DNA from 4 places in the Leclercia sp. CFBP8987 genome. Region 3 is predicted to be linked to each of the others. Evidence: predicted binding sites of a transcription regulator. Region 3 holds the regulator's gene; each other region holds the start of a gene.
The links. Region 3 encodes Fur, which represses iron uptake genes when iron is present. Its sites were predicted from a motif close to ATAATAATGAGAACNACTATCAA; they were not measured.
Positions count from the first base shown of each region.

Region 1: the regulator Fur is predicted to act here: its motif matches at 1,756-1,778, upstream of SOM40_RS10625 (TonB-dependent siderophore receptor).
Region 2: the regulator Fur is predicted to act here: its motif matches at 3,346-3,368, upstream of bfd (bacterioferritin-associated ferredoxin).
Region 4: the regulator Fur is predicted to act here: its motif matches at 1,469-1,491, upstream of zupT (zinc transporter ZupT).

Region 1 is NZ_CM188255.1:2,190,623-2,196,175, reverse strand. Features, by position in the region: gene oqxA (multidrug efflux RND transporter periplasmic adaptor subunit OqxA) at 1-278, opposite strand, end outside; gene SOM40_RS10635 (helix-turn-helix domain-containing protein) at 615-968, shown strand; gene SOM40_RS10630 (hypothetical protein) at 1,267-1,455, opposite strand; gene SOM40_RS10625 (TonB-dependent siderophore receptor) at 1,853-4,042, shown strand; gene SOM40_RS10620 (DinI family protein) at 4,142-4,381, shown strand; gene SOM40_RS10615 (glutathione peroxidase) at 4,485-4,967, shown strand; gene SOM40_RS10610 (hypothetical protein) at 5,061-5,553, shown strand, end outside.
Region 2 is NZ_CM188255.1:4,415,835-4,421,387, forward strand. Features, by position in the region: gene rplW (50S ribosomal protein L23) at 1-139, opposite strand, end outside; gene rplD (50S ribosomal protein L4) at 136-741, opposite strand; gene rplC (50S ribosomal protein L3) at 752-1,381, opposite strand; gene rpsJ (30S ribosomal protein S10) at 1,414-1,725, opposite strand; gene SOM40_RS21310 (prepilin peptidase) at 2,113-2,586, shown strand; gene bfr (bacterioferritin) at 2,570-3,046, opposite strand; gene bfd (bacterioferritin-associated ferredoxin) at 3,117-3,311, opposite strand; gene tuf (elongation factor Tu) at 3,489-4,673, opposite strand; gene fusA (elongation factor G) at 4,741-5,553, opposite strand, start outside.
Region 3 is NZ_CM188255.1:1,315,984-1,321,536, forward strand. Features, by position in the region: gene glnS (glutamine--tRNA ligase) at 1-116, shown strand, start outside; gene chiP (chitoporin ChiP) at 552-1,958, shown strand; gene chiQ (ChiQ/YbfN family lipoprotein) at 2,005-2,334, shown strand; gene fur (ferric iron uptake transcriptional regulator) at 2,481-2,927, opposite strand; gene fldA (flavodoxin FldA) at 3,219-3,749, opposite strand; gene ybfE (LexA regulated protein) at 3,905-4,192, opposite strand; gene ybfF (esterase) at 4,321-5,094, opposite strand; gene seqA (replication initiation negative regulator SeqA) at 5,278-5,553, shown strand, end outside.
Region 4 is NZ_CM188255.1:4,137,266-4,142,818, forward strand. Features, by position in the region: gene SOM40_RS19870 (glutathionylspermidine synthase family protein) at 1-412, shown strand, start outside; gene ygiD (4,5-DOPA-extradiol-dioxygenase) at 516-1,307, opposite strand; gene zupT (zinc transporter ZupT) at 1,504-2,277, shown strand; gene ribB (3,4-dihydroxy-2-butanone-4-phosphate synthase) at 2,320-2,973, opposite strand; FMN riboswitch at 3,078-3,228, opposite strand; gene ubiK (ubiquinone biosynthesis accessory factor UbiK) at 3,349-3,645, shown strand; gene hldE (bifunctional D-glycero-beta-D-manno-heptose-7-phosphate kinase/D-glycero-beta-D-manno-heptose 1-phosphate adenylyltransferase HldE) at 3,782-5,212, opposite strand; gene glnE (bifunctional [glutamate--ammonia ligase]-adenylyl-L-tyrosine phosphorylase/[glutamate--ammonia-ligase] adenylyltransferase) at 5,253-5,553, opposite strand, start outside.

The DNA of each region.
Region 1 (5,553 bases), 870 kb from region 3:
TCGCCCTTCTTCACTTCCTGGCCGTCGGTGTAATTCACTTTATCAATGTAGCCGGAAACGCGCGGGCGTAGCTGAACACTCTCCACCGCTTCGATCCGGCCGTTAAAGCTATCCCACTGGCTGATGGATTTCACGACCACGTTAGCTGCACTGACAGCGGGTGCTTGTGGCGTAGCGTTTTGCGCGACGCTGTCATCGCACCCGACGAGCAACACGGAGGCGAACATCGCCCCCAGTGCGCTCAGATGAAAGTTACCCCAGGTTTTTTGCAGGCTCATTATTTTTATTCCGGTAATTGTAGCCGCCGGGCAAGACGCAGGGGAGGCGCTGCGCTACTTCCTTTGTCCGGTGGCTGGCTTAAGGCCATTTGTGTCGTTCATCGCCACAAAACTGTAACAGTTGCGAATACACTATTCCCGGCGATTGTAGGAAGGCGCTTAATTAAGTGCAAGAATAATTGTTGCACTTAATGTGCTATTTGAGTCGATGTTAAAACACCCGTTTCGCTCAGGGATTTAAATGCAATAATAAAATTTGCAATTAACCGAAAAACGCGCCACCTTTAAATGCAACAGATAAAGATACCTTTATACAGGCAGCGTGAGGATAACCAGATGAACACTGGCGCATTTATGCATGATTTACTCGACTGGATCGACAACAACCTGGATAGCCGTCTGGATATTGAGTCCGTTGCCAGGCGTTCCGGCTACTCAAAATGGCATCTCCAGCGTCTGTTTAAGGAACATACTGGCTATCCCCTCGCCGGGTACATTCGCGCGCAAAAGCTGCAAAAATCGGTTGAGCGCTTAACCCGCAGCGACGAGCCGATTTTGAACGTGGCGATCGCACTGGGCTTTGACTCCCAGCAGTCCTTCAACCGCAGCTTTAAGCGTCAGTATGGTCAGGCGCCTGGGGCATGGCGGCGGAGTATGGGTGGCCCGGAAACGCAGGAGCTACGCCAGTAATGCATATTTTGCTGCAACGTTGATCTGTAGCCGCGACACTGTGTATAAACACGGTGCAGCGAGGTGCACGATGGCTGTTGCAAAGCGGAATGCAGATGGATGAAATGCAGGCTGAAAAGATCAGAAATTACTAACACTAAAAGCCATATTGGCTGAGCAATGCACCTCCACTAACTTGAGTTAGCATCAACTTAACCGAATTTTTAAGGAGTCTGTGACCAGACTCCGTTGATTATCACATTGAAATGCTAAAAATGCCCTCCGTGATTCAATTGCGAACTCCCAGGTGGCGGAGGGTTTACAGCAGGCGTTCACAGAGCGAAGAGCGTGTTGCGGGGTCGTCGGTTTCGAGCAGCACGCTGACCAGGGCGGCGCAGCGATCGGCGGACTCGAAGAGATCCATCTCCTCCAGATCCGGCTGGGTGATAAGTGGATGAATAATGCTTTCGTCAGAATGCAGATAAGTCAGGGCTAGGGTAGTAGCCATAATAAGGCATCCTCTTTATGCAGAAAATATAATCACCGATGAGTTCCTACGCCCGATTGCGGATGTGCCGCAACGCAGTGACTTTACGACCCTGAGGATATGAAGAAAAGCGTTAACCCTGAATTACCTAGGGTTACTTTGAGGTTTGCGAGACGTCTTCCAGAAAAGGCTGCCGGGGCATTTCGCTTGCCCGTCCTGTGAAACTGTTTATACCTGCCCTGCACCAAAAACCCCATAAACATCAAGCCATTATAGAAACATTTTTTAACACAACCTGTTTACATTGTAATGATTATTCATATCATCTTGATAATCACTATCACCTTGGCGGGTGATGTTCTTGCGGTGCCGGGCATTAGCGCCTCTGACACCTCGAAAAATCAGGATGATCATAATAATGAAACCGCGTTACCTCTGGGCTTTAAACCCGTGCTTGTTAATGATGTTAGCCGCTAATGCCTCGGCTGAAGGACAAAAAGAAGAGTCGCTGGTGGTCTCCGCCAGCCGCACAAACCACAGCATTACCGATATGGCGCAGACCACCTGGGTCATTGAACAGGCTGATATTGAACAGCAGGTTCAGGGTGGTAAAGAGCTTAAAGAGGTGCTGGCGCAGCTGATCCCCGGGATGGATGTCAGCAGCCAGGGGCGAACCAATTACGGTATGAATATGCGTGGCCGTTCGATGATGGTGATGGTCGACGGGGTGCGGTTAAACTCCTCGCGCAGCGACAGCCGCCAGCTGGACTCAATCGATCCGTTCAATATCTCCCGCATTGAAGTCATCTCCGGCGCAACCTCCCTCTACGGCGGCGGCAGTACCGGCGGCTTAATCAATATCGTCACCAAAAAGGGCCAGCCGGAAACGGAAGTCGAGTTCCAGACCGGCCTGAAGACGGGCTTCAATAGCCATAACGATAATGACGAAAACATCGCGGCGGCGTTCAGCGGCGGCAACGACAACGCTTCAGGGCGGCTTTCCGTCGCGTATCAGCGCTTTGGCGGCTGGTACGACGGCAAAGGCAACGAGGTGAACATTGATAATACCCAGACCGGTTTGCAATACTCTGACCGTCTGGACGTGATGGGCACCGGCACCCTGAATATCGATGACCACCAGCAACTGCAGCTCACCACGCAGTATTACAAAAGTGAATCCGACGGTAAGCACGGTCTCTATCTTGGCGAGAACTTCTCGGCAGTGACCGGTTCCGGCGACGCTTACAACAAAAACAATCTCGACTCCGACCGTATTCCGGGCACCGAACGCCACCTGATCAACCTGCAATATTCCAACACCGATTTCTGGGGCCAGGATCTGCTCGCTCAGATTTACTACCGCGATGAAAGCCTGACCTACTACCCCTTCCCTACGCTTGCAGGCGGCCGGGTCACCAACATTGGTGCATCCCAGCAAAAGACCGATTTCTACGGGGGCAAACTCACCCTCAACAGCAAACCGCTGGATGCGTTGACCCTGACATGGGGTGTCGATGCCGAGCATGAAACCTTCGACGCCAATCAGCAATTCTTCGACCTTAACAAAGCGGCAGCCAGCGGGGGTATGAAGCTGGATAATGCCTACAACGTGGGACGCTATCCGGGTTACAGCATCACCAACCTCGCTCCGTTCCTGCAATCGAGCTACGACTTCTCCGCGATCACCCTGAGCGGCGGCGTGCGCTATCAGTATACGGAAAACAAGGTCGATGACTTTATTGGTTACGCCCAACAACAGGGTATTGCCACCGGCAGAGCCTCCTCGGCAGATGCTGTGCCAGGCGGGAAAACCGACTACAACAACCTGCTGTTTAACGCCGGTATCCTGGGTCATCTGACCGAGCGCCAGCAGCTGTGGTTCAACTTCTCCCAGGGCTTTGAGATCCCGGATCTGGCGAAATATTACGGCTCCGGCACCTATCAACTGGTAAACGGCCATTATCGTCTGGTCAACAGCGTGAACGTGAATGACTCAAAACTCGACGGCATTAAGGTTGATGCGTACGAGCTGGGTTGGCGCTACACCGGGGACAACCTGCGCACGCAGATCGCCGGATACTATTCGCTTTCCGACAAAACCATCAACATCAATAAAAGCGACATGACCATCAACGTCGAAGATGACGAGCGTCGCATCTACGGTGTTGAGGGTCAGGTGGATTATTTCTTCACCGACAGCGCGTGGAGCACCGGCACCAACTTCAACCTCATCAAATCAGAAACCCGCGTCGACGGAAAATGGGAGAAACTGACGGTAGATAGCGCCAGCCCGTCCAAGATGAGCGCCTGGGTCACCTGGGCCCCGGGCGACTGGACCTTGCGTCTGCAAAGTACGCAGACGTTTGATTTGTCTGACGAAGCCGGTAAGCACATTGATGGCTATAACACCGCTGACTTCATCGGCAGTTATCTTCTGCCGGTGGGCAAGCTGAGCTTTAGCGTCGAAAACCTGCTGGATGAAGACTACACCACCGCATGGGGACAGCGGGCACCGGGTCTTTACAGCCCAACCTACGGCGCTGAGAACCTCTATACCTACAAAGGTCGCGGTCGTACCTTCGGCCTGAACTACTCGGTCTTATTCTGATACGCATTAACTGCCGCCTGCATAGCGGGCGGCAGTTGACAGATGTCATTACCCCGGTAAGAATGCTGTACATTAAAACAGTATTTAAGGGGATATATGATGTTCGTTGAACTGGTTTACGACAAAAGAAATGTTGCGGGACTCCCCGGTGCAAGGGAGATCATCCTGGCTGAGTTAACCACCCGGGTGCACCGGATCTTTCCGGATGCCGAGGTGAAGGTAAAACCGATGCAGGCCAACGGCCTGAACAGCGATGCCAGTAAAAGCGATCGAGAGAAGCTGAACCGCATGCTGGAGGAGATGTTTGACGAAGCAGATATGTGGCTGGTTGCGGAGTGATTTAACGATCCGGAGACCGCTTCGTGGCAGAAGCAGACGTGATTAAAACCAGCGTCTATAATCCAGAACGTTTGCAAAAAAGCGCTGCTTTGAGGTTTCCGACATGACGACCTTCCATCAACTGACTGCCACCAGCCTGCGTGGCGAGCACATCTCTATGGCCGACTATGCAGGTAAGGTCGTTCTGGTGGTGAATACCGCCAGCCATTGTGGCTTCACGCCGCAATACGCAGGCCTTGAGATGCTCTACAAAAAATATGCCGATCAGGGGCTGGTAGTACTGGGTTTCCCCTGCAACCAGTTCGGTAAGCAGGAACCCGGCGGTGCCGACGACATTGCGCAGACCTGTAACATTAACTACGGTGTGAGCTTTCCGATGTTCGGGAAAGTGGAGGTTAACGGCCCCGCAACGCACCCGGTGTTTCGTTACCTGAAAGCGGAACTGCCCGGCGTGCTGGGTGGGCGGATCAAGTGGAACTTCACTAAGTTCCTGATTGGACGCGACGGTAAACCGCTCAAGCGTTTTGCACCGATTTCTACGCCGGAGAAAATTGAAGATTCTATTGTTGCTGCGCTCAAAATCTAAGTGGAAACCGGATGCCTGTTCACATTAATAAGTTAAAATAGCCTTACGGAGCAAAGCCAGTTTCTCTTTTAATACCTATAAAAAAATATAATTATGAATAAAAGTTATTACTTCGAAAATAAATACAAGAAATGGTCCATTACAGCCGTGACACTCATCATTGCGGGTTTATGGTGCTGGTATATGTTGTGGGCATCCAGCCTCTCCCATAAAACCATTCTAAAAAAATCGATACCTGAATGGTTAACGTATATTTCTTTCAGCATACTGATGGGAAGTTTCTCTTTTATCTACGCTTTTTATCGTCGCACTTTTAACAAAACATTAAAGTATCTTAGTAATGCATTTCTCGGCGGTTTTAGCCTGGGATTGTTATTGAGCTTAAACTGTTATGATGTCTATGTTTATCTCTTCCCGGACAACATAATTGGCTATGAATCGGAATATGAGGTTGTCTTCCCGGGGCCATCGAGAGGTAAGCATGGGCATTGTGAAGCAGGGATCTGGATAAAAGATCAGAACACTACCAGATGGATACAGCTTTGTACCAATAAAGAGTATCTGCGCAGCCACCGTAAGCAGGGAA
Region 2 (5,553 bases), 1.8 Mb from region 3:
CAGCAGCTTTGATTTCTGCTTTGGTCGCGTCTTTAGCAACTTTGAGAACGATGGTGTTAGTTTTTTCCATCGCAGCAGACGCTTTTTCAGAAACGTGCGGTGCACGAAGCACCTTCAGCAGACGTTCTTCACGAATCATGCCAGCATCTCCTCAACTTGCTTAACAGCATCAGCAGTCATTACGACTTTGTCGAAGGCGATCAGGCTAACCGGGTCGATACCAGTCGCATCGCGTACGTCAACCTTGTGCAGGTTACGTGCGGCCAGGAACAGGTTCTCGTCCAGCTCACCGGTGATGATCAGCACATCTTCCAGAGCCATGTCTTTCAGTTTCTGTGCCAGCAGCTTAGTTTTAGGCGCTTCTACAGAGAAAGATTCGACAACGATCAGACGATCCTGACGTACCAGTTCGGACAGGATGCTTTTCAGCGCGCCGCGGTACATCTTTTTGTTAACTTTTTGACTGTGGTCCTGCGGGCGAGCAGCGAAGGTCACGCCACCGGAACGCCAGATCGGGCTCTTAACAGAACCTGAACGCGCACGGCCGGTACCTTTCTGGCGCCACGGCTTTTTGCCGGAACCAGTTACTTCAGCACGAGTCTTCTGAGCACGAGTACCCTGACGAGCACCAGCTGCATAAGCAACAACAACCTGGTGAACCAGCGCTTCGTTGAAATCACGACCGAAGGTAGTTTCGGAAACAGTCAGCGCGCTCTGCGCGTCTTTCAATACTAATTCCATTGCTATCCCCTTACGCCTTCACAGCTGGTTTAACGATCAGGTCGCTACCGGTTGCACCCGGAACAGCACCTTTAACCAGCAGCAGGTTGCGCTCAGCGTCAACACGTACTACGTCCAGGCTCTGAACGGTCACACGTTCGTTACCCAGCTGACCTGCCATTTTCTTGCCTTTGAACACTTTGCCCGGAGTCTGGTTCTGACCGATAGAACCCGGTACGCGGTGGGACAAGGAGTTACCGTGCGTAGCATCCTGAGTACGGAAGTTCCAGCGCTTAACGGTACCAGCAAAACCTTTACCTTTAGAGGTACCGGTTACGTCAACTTTTTTAACTTCTGCAAACAGCTCAACGCTAATGTCCTGACCTACGGTGAACTCTTCGCCTTCAGCAAGACGGAATTCCCACAGACCACGGCCAGCTTCAACGCCAGCTTTAGCGAAGTGACCCGCTTCCGGTTTGGTTACACGGTTAGCTTTTTTAGCACCAGTGGTAACCTGAACGGCACGGTAGCCATCGTTAGCCAGGTCTTTAACCTGAGTAACGCGGTTTGCTTCAACTTCGATTACGGTTACTGGGATAGATACGCCATCTTCAGTGAAGATGCGGGTCATGCCCACTTTTTTACCGACTAAACCAATCATTGTATCAACCTCTCAATCGCTCGATGACCTGATTAACCCAGGCTGATCTGCACGTCTACACCGGCAGCCAGATCCAGACGCATCAGAGCATCAACGGTTTTCTCGGTTGGCTCAACGATGTCAACCAGACGCTTGTGAGTGCGGATTTCGTACTGATCACGCGCGTCTTTGTTAACGTGCGGAGAGATCAGAACGGTAAAGCGCTCTTTGCGGGTCGGCAGCGGGATCGGACCACGGACTTGCGCACCAGTGCGCTTAGCAGTCTCGACGATTTCCGCGGTTGATTGATCGATCAGACGATGATCAAACGCTTTAAGACGGATACGGATTCTTTGGTTCTGCATGAGACCAGAGCTCCAATTATTTTATAAACGAAAATGATTACTACTCAAACCCATTACGATTGATGGGAGAGTGTAACCGTTCTTACGTAGCTCCCCAATTGGGAGCATTGTTAGGCAACGAAAAACAGTATTGCCTGGGTTCAGATTGAACCAGCTGTCAATTACGACAAGCCCGCGCATTATACGTAAATCTGAGCAGGACGCAAGCCCCGTTTAGGAAATAGACGGGACAGGTCAGTTTTGCATGGCGGCTCGTAAAAACGATGTAACGTTGCGACGGTAAGACGTTAGTCGGGAAGGCTTCACGCAGGGTTGAGTTTTGCGGTTTGTTTAACCCCAGGAATTGAGTGGAGTATGGCCGTACAGATTTCATAGAGGCCATTAACGATGCTCACTACCCTCCCCTTCCTTGTTGTCTACCTGGGTTTAACCTGCTTATTAGTTCGTGAGGATATCCGTTCGCATCTGCTTCCGGACAGATACCTCTGTCCACTACTCTGGGCAGGTCTGCTCTATCACCTCTGTCTTCAACCCGATTTTCTGGCCAGCGCGGTCTTAGGTGCAATAACGGGTTACGCCGGCTTTGCGATTATTTATTGGGCTTACAAACTGATACGTAAACGTGAGGGGCTGGGATACGGCGACGTGAAATATCTGGGGGCGCTGGGCGCATGGCATGGCTGGTGTGTGCTTCCTGCTCTGGCCTTATCGGCAGCTTTGCTGGCGATTCTCTATCTATTGATACGCTCCCTGTTTAAACCCGAAGAACAGATATTAAAAAACCCACTGCCCTTTGGACCTTTCATGGCGGCAGCAGGTTTAATTATGGGTGGGCCAAGCCTGATCAGCTTTCCACTTTAATCTGCGACTGGAGATAATTCTGCAGACCGATTTTACCGATTAGATCCAGCTCCGTTTCCAGCCAGTCGATATGTCCTTCTTCATCAGCCAGGATCTGAATCATCATATCGCGGCTGACGTAATCGTGAACGCTGTCCGCGTAAGCGATAGCTTCACGCAGATCTTTTGCGCCTTCGAGTTCCAGCGTCAGATCGGATCGCAGCATCTCTTCGACATCTTCACCGATACCCAGCTTGCCGAGATCCTGCAGGTTGGGGATCCCCTCAAGAAACAAAATACGCTCGATGTACTTATCGGCGTGTTTCATTTCATCAATGGATTCATGGTATTCGACGTCGTTGAGGCGAGTCAGACCCCAGTTCTTGAACATTCTCGCGTGGAGAAAGTATTGATTGATTGCGACAAGCTCATTTCCCAATAATTTATTGAGATAACTTATGATTTTAATATCACCTTTCATTATAGTCCCTCCGCTTCCACTTATTGAAGCGTAGATGGGGCTACAGAGATGTCAAAAAAAAGAATGAGCCTCAGGCAATCTCTTTGAATTCCGGGATCTGCATCAATTCGTCCTGCATGATCTCGCGGGCAGCGCGAACGCACTTACCGCATTGATTTCCCACCGGAACAAACTTACGCAGCTGCTGAAAAGATTGTGGTTGAAACTGGCGAACGGCCTGACGGATTTTTTTATCACTCACACCATTACATAAACAAACGTACATAACCACTCCCGTTCAAAATATGCGCAAAGTGTAAGTGAGAATAATTATGATTACAATAGCACAAGCACGAAGAGGCGGGGCGGGAGCCAACAAAAAATGCGAAAATTTGTGACAGGGAGAAATGTAAGACAACAAAAAAGGACGCCGAAGCGTCCTTTTTAATTCAGGGATAATTAATTAGCCCAGAACTTTAGCAACAACACCCGCGCCAACGGTACGGCCACCTTCGCGGATTGCGAAGCGCAGACCATCGTCCATCGCGATTGGGTGGATCAGGGTAACAACCATCTTGATGTTGTCGCCTGGCATTACCATCTCAACGCCTTCTGGCAGTTCGATGGTACCGGTCACGTCAGTAGTACGGAAGTAGAACTGTGGACGGTAGCCTTTGAAGAACGGAGTATGACGGCCGCCTTCGTCTTTGGACAGGATGTACACTTCAGATTCGAACTTGGTGTGCGGCTTGATAGAGCCTGGCTTAGCCAGAACCTGGCCACGCTGGATCTCTTCACGCTTGATACCACGCAGCAGAACGCCGCAGTTCTCGCCTGCACGACCTTCGTCCAGCAGTTTGCGGAACATTTCAACGCCAGTACAGGTTGATTTCGCAGTATCTTTGATACCAACGATTTCAACTTCTTCACCTACTTTGATGATACCGCGCTCTACACGACCGGTAACAACAGTACCACGGCCGGAGATAGAGAATACGTCTTCGATAGGCAGCAGGAACGGCTTGTCAATCGCACGCTCTGGCTCTGGGATGTAGGAATCCAGGTAGCCAGCCAGTTCGATGATTTTCTCTTCCCACTGTGCTTCGCCTTCCAGCGCTTTCAGTGCAGAACCACGAACGATTGGGGTGTCGTCGCCCGGGAAGTCGTACTGGGACAGAAGTTCACGAACTTCCATCTCAACCAGTTCCAGCAGCTCTTCGTCATCAACCATGTCGCATTTGTTCAGGAACACGATGATGAAAGGAACGCCTACCTGACGACCCAGCAGGATGTGCTCACGGGTCTGAGGCATAGGGCCGTCAGTCGCAGCAACAACCAGGATCGCGCCGTCCATCTGCGCAGCACCGGTGATCATGTTTTTAACATAGTCGGCGTGGCCCGGGCAGTCTACGTGTGCGTAGTGGCGAGTCGGGGTGTCATATTCAACGTGGGAAGTGTTGATGGTGATACCACGAGCTTTTTCTTCTGGTGCGTTATCGATCTGGTCGAATGCACGAGCAGAACCACCGTAGGTTTTAGCCAGAACGGTAGTGATTGCAGCGGTCAGGGTAGTTTTACCGTGGTCAACGTGGCCGATAGTACCAACGTTGACGTGCGGTTTTGTACGTTCAAATTTTTCTTTAGACACGGCTATATTCCTTACTATAGTGCCCCCTCACCGAAGGGGCACGGGACTTAGATTTTAACCCTACGGCTTATTTACCACGGGCTTCAATTACGGCCTGAGCAACGTTGTTCGGCGCATCATCATACTTCAGGAACTCCATGGAGTAAGAAGCACGACCTTTGGTCAGAGAACGCAGCTGAGTTGCATATCCGAACATTTCAGACAGCGGAACTTCAGCATGAATCTGAACACCAGTAGCGTTAGATTCCTGACCTTTCAGCTGACCACGACGACGGCTAAGGTCACCGATAACGTCACCGGTATTCTCTTCCGGAGTTTCTACTTCAACCTTCATGATCGGCTCAAGCAGAACTGGTTTCGCTTTCTTAAAGCCTTCTTTAAAGGCGATAGAAGCGGCCAGTTTAAACGCCAGTTCAGAGGAGTCAACGTCATGGTAAGAACCGAAGTGCAGACGAACACCCATGTCTACAACCGGGTAACCAGCCAGTGGACCAGACTTCAGCTGCTCCTGGATGCCTTTATCAACGGCAGGGATGTATTCACCAGGAATTACACCACCTTTGATGTCGTTGATGAACTCGTAACCTTTAGGGTTAGAGCCCGGCTCCAGTGGGTACATGTCGATCACAACGTGACCATACTGACCACGACCACCAGACTGCTTAGCGTGTTTACCTTCAACATCGGTAACTTTCTGACGAATCGCTTCACGGTAAGCAACCTGAGGTTTACCTACGTTAGCTTCAACGTTGAATTCACGCTTCATACGGTCAACGATGATGTCGAGGTGCAGTTCACCCATACCAGCGATGATGGTCTGGTTAGATTCTTCATCAGTCCATACGCGGAATGATGGGTCTTCTTTAGCCAGACGGCCCAG
Region 3 (5,553 bases):
ATCAGTTCGAGCGCGAAGGCTACTTCTGCCTCGACAGCCGCTATGCCACCGCCGACAAACTGGTATTTAACCGCACCGTCGGTCTGCGTGATACATGGGCGAAAGCGGGCGAATAATTCCCTTTTTCCTGTAAAAAACGCCGCGCACTGCGGCGTTTTTTTTGGCCTGCCATAAGCCGTTAGTCTTTTAAATCTTCGCGTTGCGAATTAATTCTGTTTCTTAAAACGGTTCGCTTTCTCTTCCTTTTCGCAAATTAATCGCTAATACGGCCGGGCAGGGTATGTAATCTTTATTTATTAAAAATAAATCGCTCATTCTGAAGATTATTTTAAATAAATATTCTTCCTCATTTCCTTTGTTACAAACCGCAACCAAATATGTGCGCTTTGTCATAATCCTGACTTTTGATCGCTGAAAAGCGTTGATAATTCGCGTCGCGAAAAATAGTCTAAGGGCAGGAGATGTAAGCGGGTATTTCCGCTTACCTCCACTTTTAACTTTTTTGTTTTTCGCCGTTTTAGGCGCTTTTAATACGTCAAAGAGGATTAATTATGCGTACGTTTAGTGGCAAACGTAGTACGCTTGCGCTGGCTATCGCCGGTGTTACAGCAATGTCAGGCTGGGTGATTTCTCCGGAAGCTCAGGCCGAAGGTTTCATTGATGATTCAACCCTCACGGGCGGTATCTATTACTGGCAGCGTGAACGTGACCGTAAAGATGTTGAGTCAGATAAATATAAAACTAACCTCGCTCACTCCACCTGGAACGCCAATCTTGATTTCCAGTCCGGCTATGCCGCTGACATGTTCGGCCTTGATCTGGCTGCCTTCACTGCCATCGAAATGGCGGAAAACGGCGACAGCGGCCACCCGAACGAAATCGCTTTCTCCTCCAGCAACAAAGCCTATAAAGAGGACTGGTCCGGCGATAAGAGCGGGATCAGCCTGTATAAAGCGGCAGCAAAATTTAAATACGGTCCGGCCTGGGCCCGCGGCGGCTGGTTACAGCCAACCGGTCAAACCCTGTTAGCGCCGCACTGGAGCTTTATGCCGGGTACCTATCAGGGTGCCGAAGCCGGGGCCAACTTTGACTACGGCGATAGCGGTGCGTTGAGCTTCTCTTATATGTGGACCAACGAGTACAAAGCGCCGTGGCATCTCGAGATGGACAAGTTCTATCAGAATGACCGAAAAACCCGCGTCGACTATCTCCACTCCTTCGGCGCGAAGTACGATTTCAAAAATAACCTGATCCTGGAAGCCGCTTTTGGTCAGGCTGAAGGCTTCATCGATCAGTACTTTGCCAAAGCCAGCTATAAGCTGGATATCGTCGGCGGTCCGCTCTCTACCACCTATCAGTTCTACGGCACGCGTGATAAAGCCGACAGCGGCACCGTGAACGATATCTACGACGGTACGGCCTGGCTACAGGCGCTGACCCTGGGTTACAAAGTCGGGCAGGTCGATTTACGTCTGGAAGGGACTTACGTCAAGGCAGAAGGGCAGCAGGGTTACTTCCTGCAGCGTATGACCCCAACCTATGCGTCTTCCAACGGTCGTCTGGACGTGTGGTGGGATAACCGCTCCGACTTTAACGCCAACGGCGAAAAAGCGGTCTTCTTCGGCGCCATGTACGATCTGAGCAACTGGAATCTGGCGGGCTGGAGCGTTGGCGCGTCTTATGTCTACGCCTGGGATGCGAAACCGGCCGACTGGTTAATCAACAGTGCCGGTCAGCGTGAAGATATCGCCTCGAACAAGATCAAGGAATCGGCCTACAGCCTGGATGCGATCTACACCCTGCAGGATGGCCGCGCGAAAGGGACTATGTTCAAACTGCACTTCACGCAGTATGACAACCATTCCGATATCCCAAGCTACGGCGGCGGCTACGGCAACATCTTCCAGGATGAGCGTGACGTGAAGTTTATGGTTATCGCCCCATTCACCATCTTCTGATGACAATCCGGGCGGGGAATTCCCCGCCTGACTGGAGACCGTTATGCTGAAAAAAATCGTACTGGTCGCGGTGCTGGCATCAGGACTGGCCGCCTGCGCACAACCCCAGACCCAGAAAGAAGACACGCGTCTGAAAGAGGCCTACAGCGCGTGCATCAATACCGCTGAAGGTTCGCCAGAAAAGATCGAGGCCTGCCAGAGCGTACTGGACGTGCTGCGCCAGGAGAAGGCACACGAACAGTTTGCGACCCAGGAAACCGTCAGAGTGGCGGATTACCAGGCCTGTATTCAGGCGCGTAAAACGGGTAACAATCAGGACGTGACCAAAAACTGCGATAAAATCTGGCAGGAGATCCGCAGCAACAACGCGAAGTAATCTGCTTTTTGCCACGCCCGGTGGTGCAAACTGCCGGAACTGAGCCCGTAGGCCCGCGTAAGCGTAGCGCCACCGGGCTCTTTTTTTGCCTGTAAAAAGGCAAAAAAAAAGCCAACCGTCAGGTTGGCTCAGTGTCGATGCAGGGATTACTTCGTGTCGTGCGCGTGGTCATTTTCGCGACAGTCGCCTTCGGCACAGTGACCGTACAGGTACAGACTGTGGTTGGTCAGGCGAATGCCGTGACGTGCGGCAATTTCGCGCTGGCGTAATTCGATGGAATCATCGCTGAATTCGATCACTTTGCCGCAGTCGAGGCAAATCAGGTGATCGTGGTGATGCTGCTGCGTCAGTTCAAACACGGATTTACCGCCTTCGAAATTATGACGCGTGACGATGCCTGCATCGTCGAACTGGTTCAGTACACGGTAAACGGTAGCCAGACCAATCTCTTCGCCCATGTCGATCAGACGCTTGTATAAGTCTTCCGCACTGACATGATGGTTATCCGGACCCTGAAGCACTTCCAGGATTTTTAACCGTGGAAGCGTGACTTTCAGTCCGGCCTTCTTTAATGCGGTGTTGTTGTCAGTCATGCGGAATCTGTCCTGTTGCTAAACGATTCACTTCTAAAGAAGAAGTGACAGAAAATGCACCTGGGATAATGCGTCTCATTATAGAACTGCCATGACGTAATGAAAACTGCAAGTCTCAAGTAAAGTATGCTTATAAAAACGAGGTACCGCCAACAAAGTTGTTACAAGGTTCCCCGTTTACTCCTGGATCATTGTACAGGTATGGCAGCAAAAGTTAAAAATTTGTAGCAATTATTTTGATTGGAATTACCTATCAATGCGGCGCAACTTTAGCGTTGCGCCGCGACATCATCAAGCGTTGAGGATGTCGTCGAGGTGCAGTTCTTCGCGGATTTGTTTAACCCATTTGTCCACGCGCTCAGCGGTCAGTTCCGGCTGACGGTCTTCGTCGATAGCCAGACCCACGAAGTTGTTATCATCGGCCAGACCTTTAGAGGCTTCGAAGTGGTAACCAGCGGTTGGCCAGTGGCCCACAATCACCGCGCCGCGTGGCTCAATGATGTCGCGAATGGTGCCGAGGGCATCGCAGAAGTATTCTGCGTAGTCTTCCTGATCGCCACAGCCGAACAGGGCTACCAGCTTGCCGTTGAAGTCGATCTCTTCCAGAGACGGGAAGAAGTCGTCCCAGTCACACTGCGCTTCACCGTAATACCAGGTCGGGATGCCCAGCAGCAGAATATCGTAACCTTCGATATCTTCTTTGCTGCTTTTCGCAATGTCATGCACATCGGCAACGTCTTTACCTAACTGTTTTTGAATGTTTTTTGCGATGTTTTCGGTGTTACCCGTGTCGCTGCCGAAAAAAATGCCGATGATTGCCATGAGTAAAATAACCTCTTGATACTTAATGGTATGGTGGCGCAATTTAGCCACGGATAAGGGCAATCATAGCAGAACAGAGAAGCCTGCGGAAACTGCTATCACGCAGGACTGCACTCTGTGCTACATGAAAGCAACAAGAAGGGGAGTTTTCTGAGTTAAACCTTGCCGTGCCATTTCTCGAGCTGCGCGATCAGCATCTCTTCGATAAGCTCACTGCGGCTGATATCACGGGCATTCGCCAGCTCATTCAGCGCATCGACAGCGTCAGCATTCAGTTTCAGCTCGACGCGTTTAAGCCCACGACTTTTATCGCGTTTAAGCTGATTGCGCTTATTAATGCGCAGCTGTTCATCACGCGATAGCGGATTGGTTTTCGGTCGTCCCGGGCGACGCTCATTCGCGAACAGATCTATTGTCGTGCGGTCCGTGTGTTCTTTGGCCATGATTCTGAGACTTCGGGGGAAACAAGACACCCTGCTAATGCCCGGGCGATAAGCGCGCCATCATACATCACCGAAAACGGCACGCCAACGACTGGAGGCCTGCCGGCGACCAGTCGCTCTCTTTTTAATCAATTATTGATGTCAGCGAGGTAACGGCGGATAGCGCGCAGCACCGCGTCCGGTTTTTCAGCATGAACCCAGTGTCCGGCCCCGGCAATGACATGCGCTTTGGCCTGAGGGAATTGCGCCAGCAGCGCATCGCGGTACGCTTCGGTGACATACGGGGAATTGCCGCCAGTGATGAACAGGGTAGAGTGCGGCCACGCCGGGACCGGCTGCCAGCCGACGATCTGGTCATACCGATCCCAGAGAACCGGCACGTTGAAGCGCCACGCGCCGTCGACGAAGGATTTCAGCAGGAACTGCACCACGCCCTCTTCATCCAGATGTTCACGCATCAGCGCCGCGGCCTGCTGGCGGGTGCTGACCCCGGCGTCGGTGACGGCATTGATGGCAGCGAAGATCTCATCGTGGCGGCGTACGTCGTAATCCACTGGGGCGACGTCGATCACCACCAGCCCGGCAATCCGCTCCGGGGCTATGGCCGTCAACGCCATGACCGCTTTGCCGCCCATTGAGTGACCTATCATGATCGCCTTTTCAATATTGTGCTCATCCAGCGTATCCAGCAGATCCTGGGCCATGTCGGCGTAGGTCATCTCTGCCGAGCGCGGCGACAGACCGTGGTTGCGCATATCCACCTGCAGCAGCGCGTGGTCGGTCACCAGATCCCGTGCCAGCACGCCAAGGTTATCCAGGCTGCCAAACAGGCCATGCACCAGGACGATGGGAGAATTATTGTGCGGCGATTGTGCAGATTGCGCTCGGGTATTCAATTTCATGGCAAAGTTCTTTTTTTACGTATGTCAGGTTAGGGTATCATGTTGACCATTCTGCCGCCCGGCTGCAAGGAAACAGTTAATTCTGACTTTTGCCGCCATTCTGGCTTGACGCTATCCGCTGTTGGGTTTTGACCTTATACTCCCAACGACTTGTATTCAGATAAGATATCGCACTGGATTAAGATGAAAACAATCGAAGTTGATGACGAGCTTTATCAGTATATCGCCAGCCAGACGCGGCATATCGGTGAGAGCGCGTCCGACATTTTACGGCGCATGCTGAAAATTGCCGCCGCCTCCCAGTCTGCCGCTCCGGCCATCAAAGAAACGCGCCAGCCCGCTGCTGTCGCGCAGGAAAAGCCGCTGTCACCGGTAAAAGACAAAGTGCGTGCGATGCGCGAACTGCTGCTTTCTGACGAATATGCTGAGCAGAAGAAAGCCGTTAACCGCTTTATGCTG
Region 4 (5,553 bases), 2.1 Mb from region 3:
TGCTGGCGTGCGCTGGCTGGAACCGGCGTGGAAGAGCATTATCTCCAACAAAGCCCTGCTGCCACTGCTGTGGGAGATGTTCCCGGACCATCCGAATCTGCTGCCAGCGTACTTCGCGGAAGATGACTATCCGCAGATGGATAAGTATGTCAAAAAGCCGATTTTCTCCCGCGAGGGGGCCAACGTGTCGATTATCGAAAACGGTAACACCGTGGAAGCGGTAGAAGGCCCGTATGGCGAAGAGGGAATGATCGTCCAGCAGTTCTATCAACTGCCGAAGTATGGCGACAGCTATATGCTGATCGGCAGCTGGTTGATCAACAATCAACCCGCCGGGATTGGTATTCGTGAAGATCGGGCGCTGATCACCCAGGATCTGTCACGGTTCTATCCGCATATCTTCGTGGAATAATCGTATTGCCGGGATTGTGCGGCGTGATGCCCTCACCCCGGCCCTCTCCCACAGGGAGAGGGTGCAAACACTAAAAACGGTAACTCTTGTTACCTTTTTGCCTTTATTTCCCCACCTGCACCGACAACATACTCAAACTGCCCATCTCGATGCCCTCTACCGGTGTGGTAATCGGCTCCTGACCATCCCACGCGCCCAGGATATAGAGCAGCGGCAGGAAATGTTCCGCCGTCGGGTTCGAGAGCGAGCCGCCGTCGTGTGCCAGGTAATTGACCAACGGATGCTCCTCTGCCGGCCCCTGCCAGTTCAGGTTCATTTTCACGTAATCATTAAATGACGTTGCCCACGGATAAGGCGTACTTTCCCCGTGCCAGCGAGCGGTGCGCAGGTTATGCACTACATTACCACTGGCCACCAGCATAATGCCTTCGTCACGCAGAGACGCGAGCTTACGCCCCATCTCCAGGTGCCAGGCCGCCGGTTTGGTGCTGTCGATGCTGAGCTGCACCATCGGGATGTCGGCATCCGGATACATCTTGATCAGCACGCCCCAGGAGCCATGGTCAAAGCCCCACGCCTCTTTATCGAGGGTGACCGGGATCGGAGCCAGCAGATCCACCAGCTGCTGCGCCAGCGCCGGGGAGCCCGGTGCCGGATAGTGTGTGTCGTACAGCGCCTGCGGGAATCCACCGAAATCATGGATGGTTTTCGGGGTTTCCATCGCGGTGACGCCGGTGCCCCGGGTAAACCAGTGCGCGGAGACCACCACAATCGCCTTCGGACGCGGCAACGTCTCGCCCAGATGCCGCCAGGCGCGGGTGTAGACGTTATCTTCCAGCACATTCATTGGGCTGCCGTGACCCACAAACAGTGCTGGCATACGAGAAGAAGTCATGATGATATCCTTACACAAGGTGTCGATTTGATAGCTTTACCTTAACCGTTAACCCGATAAGATGAACTCAGATAACCATGATGAAGATCATCAGGAAATTTGAATGTAAGGGATCTGTAAAGGCGACTGTACCCTCTCGCATTGTGCGAGTTTAGCCTTTAATATTAATGAGAATCATTATCATAAGGAGAGGTGAATGTCAGTTCCGCTGATTCTGACTATTCTTGCTGGTGCTGCCACGTTTATCGGCGCCATGCTCGGCGTCCTGGGCCAGAAGCCCTCTAACCGCGTGCTGGCCTTTTCCCTCGGCTTTGCGGCCGGGATTATGCTGCTCATCTCCCTGATGGAGATGCTACCCGCCGCCCTCGGCACGGAAGGCATGTCGCCGGTGCTCGGCTACGGGATGTTTGTCGTTGGCCTGCTGGGCTACTTTGCGCTGGACAGAATGCTGCCCCACGCGCACCCGCAGGACCTGATGCAAAAAGGGAGTCAGCCGCTGCCCGCTAACCTTCGGCGCACCGCCCTGCTCCTGACCCTGGGCATCAGCCTGCACAACTTTCCGGAAGGCGTTGCCACCTACGTGACCGCCAGCAACAATCTGGAGTTAGGTTTTGGTATTGCGCTGGCAGTGGCGCTGCACAATATCCCTGAGGGGCTGGCAGTGGCGGGCCCGGTCTATGCAGCTACGGGATCAAAGCGTAAAGCGGTGTTCTGGGCAGGCATTTCCGGCATGGCGGAGATCCTCGGCGGGGTGCTGGCGTGGTTGATCCTCGGCAGCCTGATTTCGCCGGTGGTGATGGCAGCCATTATGGCAGCGGTAGCAGGCATTATGGTGGCGCTGTCGGTGGATGAGCTGATGCCGCTCGCCAAAGAGATCGACCCGAATAACAATCCCAGCTATGGCGTATTGTGCGGGATGTCGGTGATGGGGCTCAGTCTGGTGTTACTCCAGACGGCCGGAATAGGCTAAAAAAAACGCCGGGTTATCCCGGCGTTTTTTATTGATGCGTTATCAGCTGGCTTTGCGCTCGTGCGCCTGGCGATACGCCACCAGATCTTCGATAGTGACTACCGCCATGTTGTGCTTACCGGCAAACTCGATGCACTCCGGCGCGCGCGCCATAGAGCCATCATCATTGGTCAGTTCACAGAGCACACCGGCAGGCTTGAAGCCAGCCAGCGTCACCAGGTCGATGGTCGCTTCGGTGTGGCCGCCGCGGGTCAGGACGCCGCCCGGCTGCGCGCGCAGCGGGAATACGTGGCCCGGACGGTTCAGGTCAGAAGGTTTTGCGCCATCGGCAATGGCTGCACGCACGGTGGTTACGCGGTCAGCAGCAGACACGCCGGTGGTCACACCGCTGGCCGCTTCGATGGTCACGGTAAAACCGGTTCCGTAGGCGCTGGTGTTGTTCTCTACCATCATCGGCAGATCCAGCTGCTTACGGTGATCTTCGGTGATACACAGGCAAACGATGCCGCTGCCGTGACGGATGGTCAGTGCCATCTGCTCAACGGTCATGGTTTCGGCGGCGAAAATCATATCGCCTTCGTTTTCACGATCTTCATCGTCAAGCACCATCACGCCGCGACCTTCGCGAAGCGCAGCAAGCGCCTGTTCTACACGGTCAGCAGAGGTGCCAAAAGAGGAAAGGAGCGTCTGATTCATGGTAAAAAAACCTCATTAAAATTATGGTTACCAGAATCAGGGCAGTCTTAGGAGCGCCGTTGTGCGGCAAAAAAATAACGTGAGCGGGCCTCGCCCGACTGGTTCGTTACTCTCTCCCATCCGGACTTTAACCGTCGGCCCCGGAATTACACCGGATCTGCTGACCTTTGAGTTTGCACCCAAAGCGCTCGCGGGCTTTCAGCATAGAGCTGATTTACCGCCGGTGGGGAATTTCGCCCCGCCCTGAGAATAAGCGGGATAACTATAACGCTAATGATTATGTTCGGCAACGCATAAGCTTCACACAAATCTGGTTTAAGGATCGCAGTTACGCGCTACAATGGTCGTTAACACCTTTTCTTCAAGGGAACTACCATGATCGACCCAAAAAAAATTGAACAACTTGCCCGCCAGGTCCATGAATCTATGCCGAAAGGCGTACGTGAATTCGGTGATGACGTTGAGAAGAAGATCCGCCAGGTGCTGCAGTCGCAGCTGATGCGTCTGGATCTGGTCAGCCGTGAAGAATTTGACGTACAGACGCAGGTGCTGCTGCGTACCCGCGAGAAAATCGCCCTGCTGGAGCAGCGTCTGACCGAGCTGGAAAACCGCAACGTCGTTGAAGAAGTGCGTCCGGCACCGGCGATCCCACCGGTTAACGACGTAGAATAACGCTGTAACGCCCGGTGGCGCTTCGCTTACCGGGCCTACGAGGCAAAAGCAAAACGGCAACCCAGGTTGCCGTTTTTAATGTTTGCGCCCTCTCCCTGTGGGAGAGGGTTGGGGTGAGGGCATCAGCCCGCACGAATTACTGACTGTCTTTCTGGATCTTCTTGATGATGTTGGTGGTTGAACACCCGTCCTCAAAGTTGAGCACCATCACTTCCCCGCCGTTGGCCCACACCTCTTCGCTACCCGCGATCTGTTCAGGCTTGTAGTCACCGCCTTTGACCAGCAGATCCGGCAGGATCCCGGCAATCAGGCGCTGCGGCGTGTCTTCCTCGAACGAGACCACCCAGTCTACCGCTTCCAGCGCGCCGAGTACGATCATGCGCTGCTCAAGCGGGTTCACCGGCCGGGTCTCGCCTTTCAGGCGTTTGGTGGAGGCATCGCTGTTAACCGCCACAATCAGACGGTCGCCCAGCTTGCGCGCATTCGCCAGATAGGAGACATGACCCGCGTGCAGAATGTCGAACACGCCGTTGGTCATCACTACTTTCTCGCCACGCTTACGGGCGGCGGCAACCGCCACTTTCAGCTCATCTTCGCTCATCACGCCAAAACCGGTATCGGCACGACCGCGCACCGCGTTTTCCAGTTCGATTGGCGAAACGGTAGAGGTACCCAGTTTACCCACCACCACGCCCGCGGCGGCATTGGCAAAGTAGCAGGCCTCTTCCAGCGTATTACCTGCGGCAAGCGTTGCCGCCAGCACGCCGATAACCGTATCACCGGCACCGGTGACGTCATACACTTCCTGCGCCTGGGTTGGCATATGCAGCGGCGCTTTGCCCGGCTGCAGCAGGGTCATCCCCTGCTCGGAGCGGGTCACCAGCAGCGCGGAGAAGTCGAAGTCGGCGATGATCTTCATGCCGCGCTCAACGATCTCCTCTTCGGTTTTGCATTTACCCGCTACCGCTTCGAACTCAGACAGGTTTGGCGTAAGCAGCGTCGCCCCGCGATAGCGTTCGAAATCGGTGCCTTTCGGATCGATCAGCACCGGCACACCGGCATCGCGCGCCAGGGTAATCATCTGCTGCACGCTGGCCAGCGCCCCTTTGGCGTAGTCAGAGAGCACCAGCGCGCCGATATTGCCCAGCGCCTGGTTGATGCGCTCATGCAGCGGCTCCGGATCCACGCCTTCAAAGCCCTCTTCGAAGTCGAGGCGGATCAGCTGCTGGTTGCGCGACAGCACGCGCAGTTTGGTGATGGTCGGGTGCGTCGGAACAGAAACGAAGTCACATTTGACGTTCACGTCCGCTAGGGTCTTGCTCAGCGCACGCGCCGCGTCGTCGATACCGGTCAGCCCCACCAGACGCGAATGCGCGCCGAGGGAAGCAATGTTCATCGCCACGTTTGCCGCGCCGCCAGGACGCTCTTCAATGGTATCCACCTTCACCACCGGGACCGGGGCTTCCGGGGAAATGCGGCTGGTTGGCCCATACCAGTAGCGATCCAGCATCACATCGCCAACCACCATAACTCCAGCACGTTCAAACTCTGGCAGTGTTACTTTCATTCCTGACTCCAGAAAGATTCACAATTTGCGCGCGATAATATCACACTTGTTTTGTTACGCACGGTTCCACCAGCCACTTCTGCCAGCAGGCCCGCACCAGCTCTCGCTCGGGGTTAAAACACTCGAGCGGCAGATGGCCTGGCTGCTCCTGCAGGGCGAGATGGTGCAACTCATCGCGCAGCGTGGTGTAGGCGCGAGTCAGTGCCAGCGCCTCGTGCTCGTCCATAATGTCGTTTTGCGCCAGCAGCTCCAGAATGCGCACGTTATCCGACCAGCGGGTGAGCTTCGGCTTGCTGTGCGCGTCCCGCAGCACCAGATACTGGGTAATAAATTCAATGTCG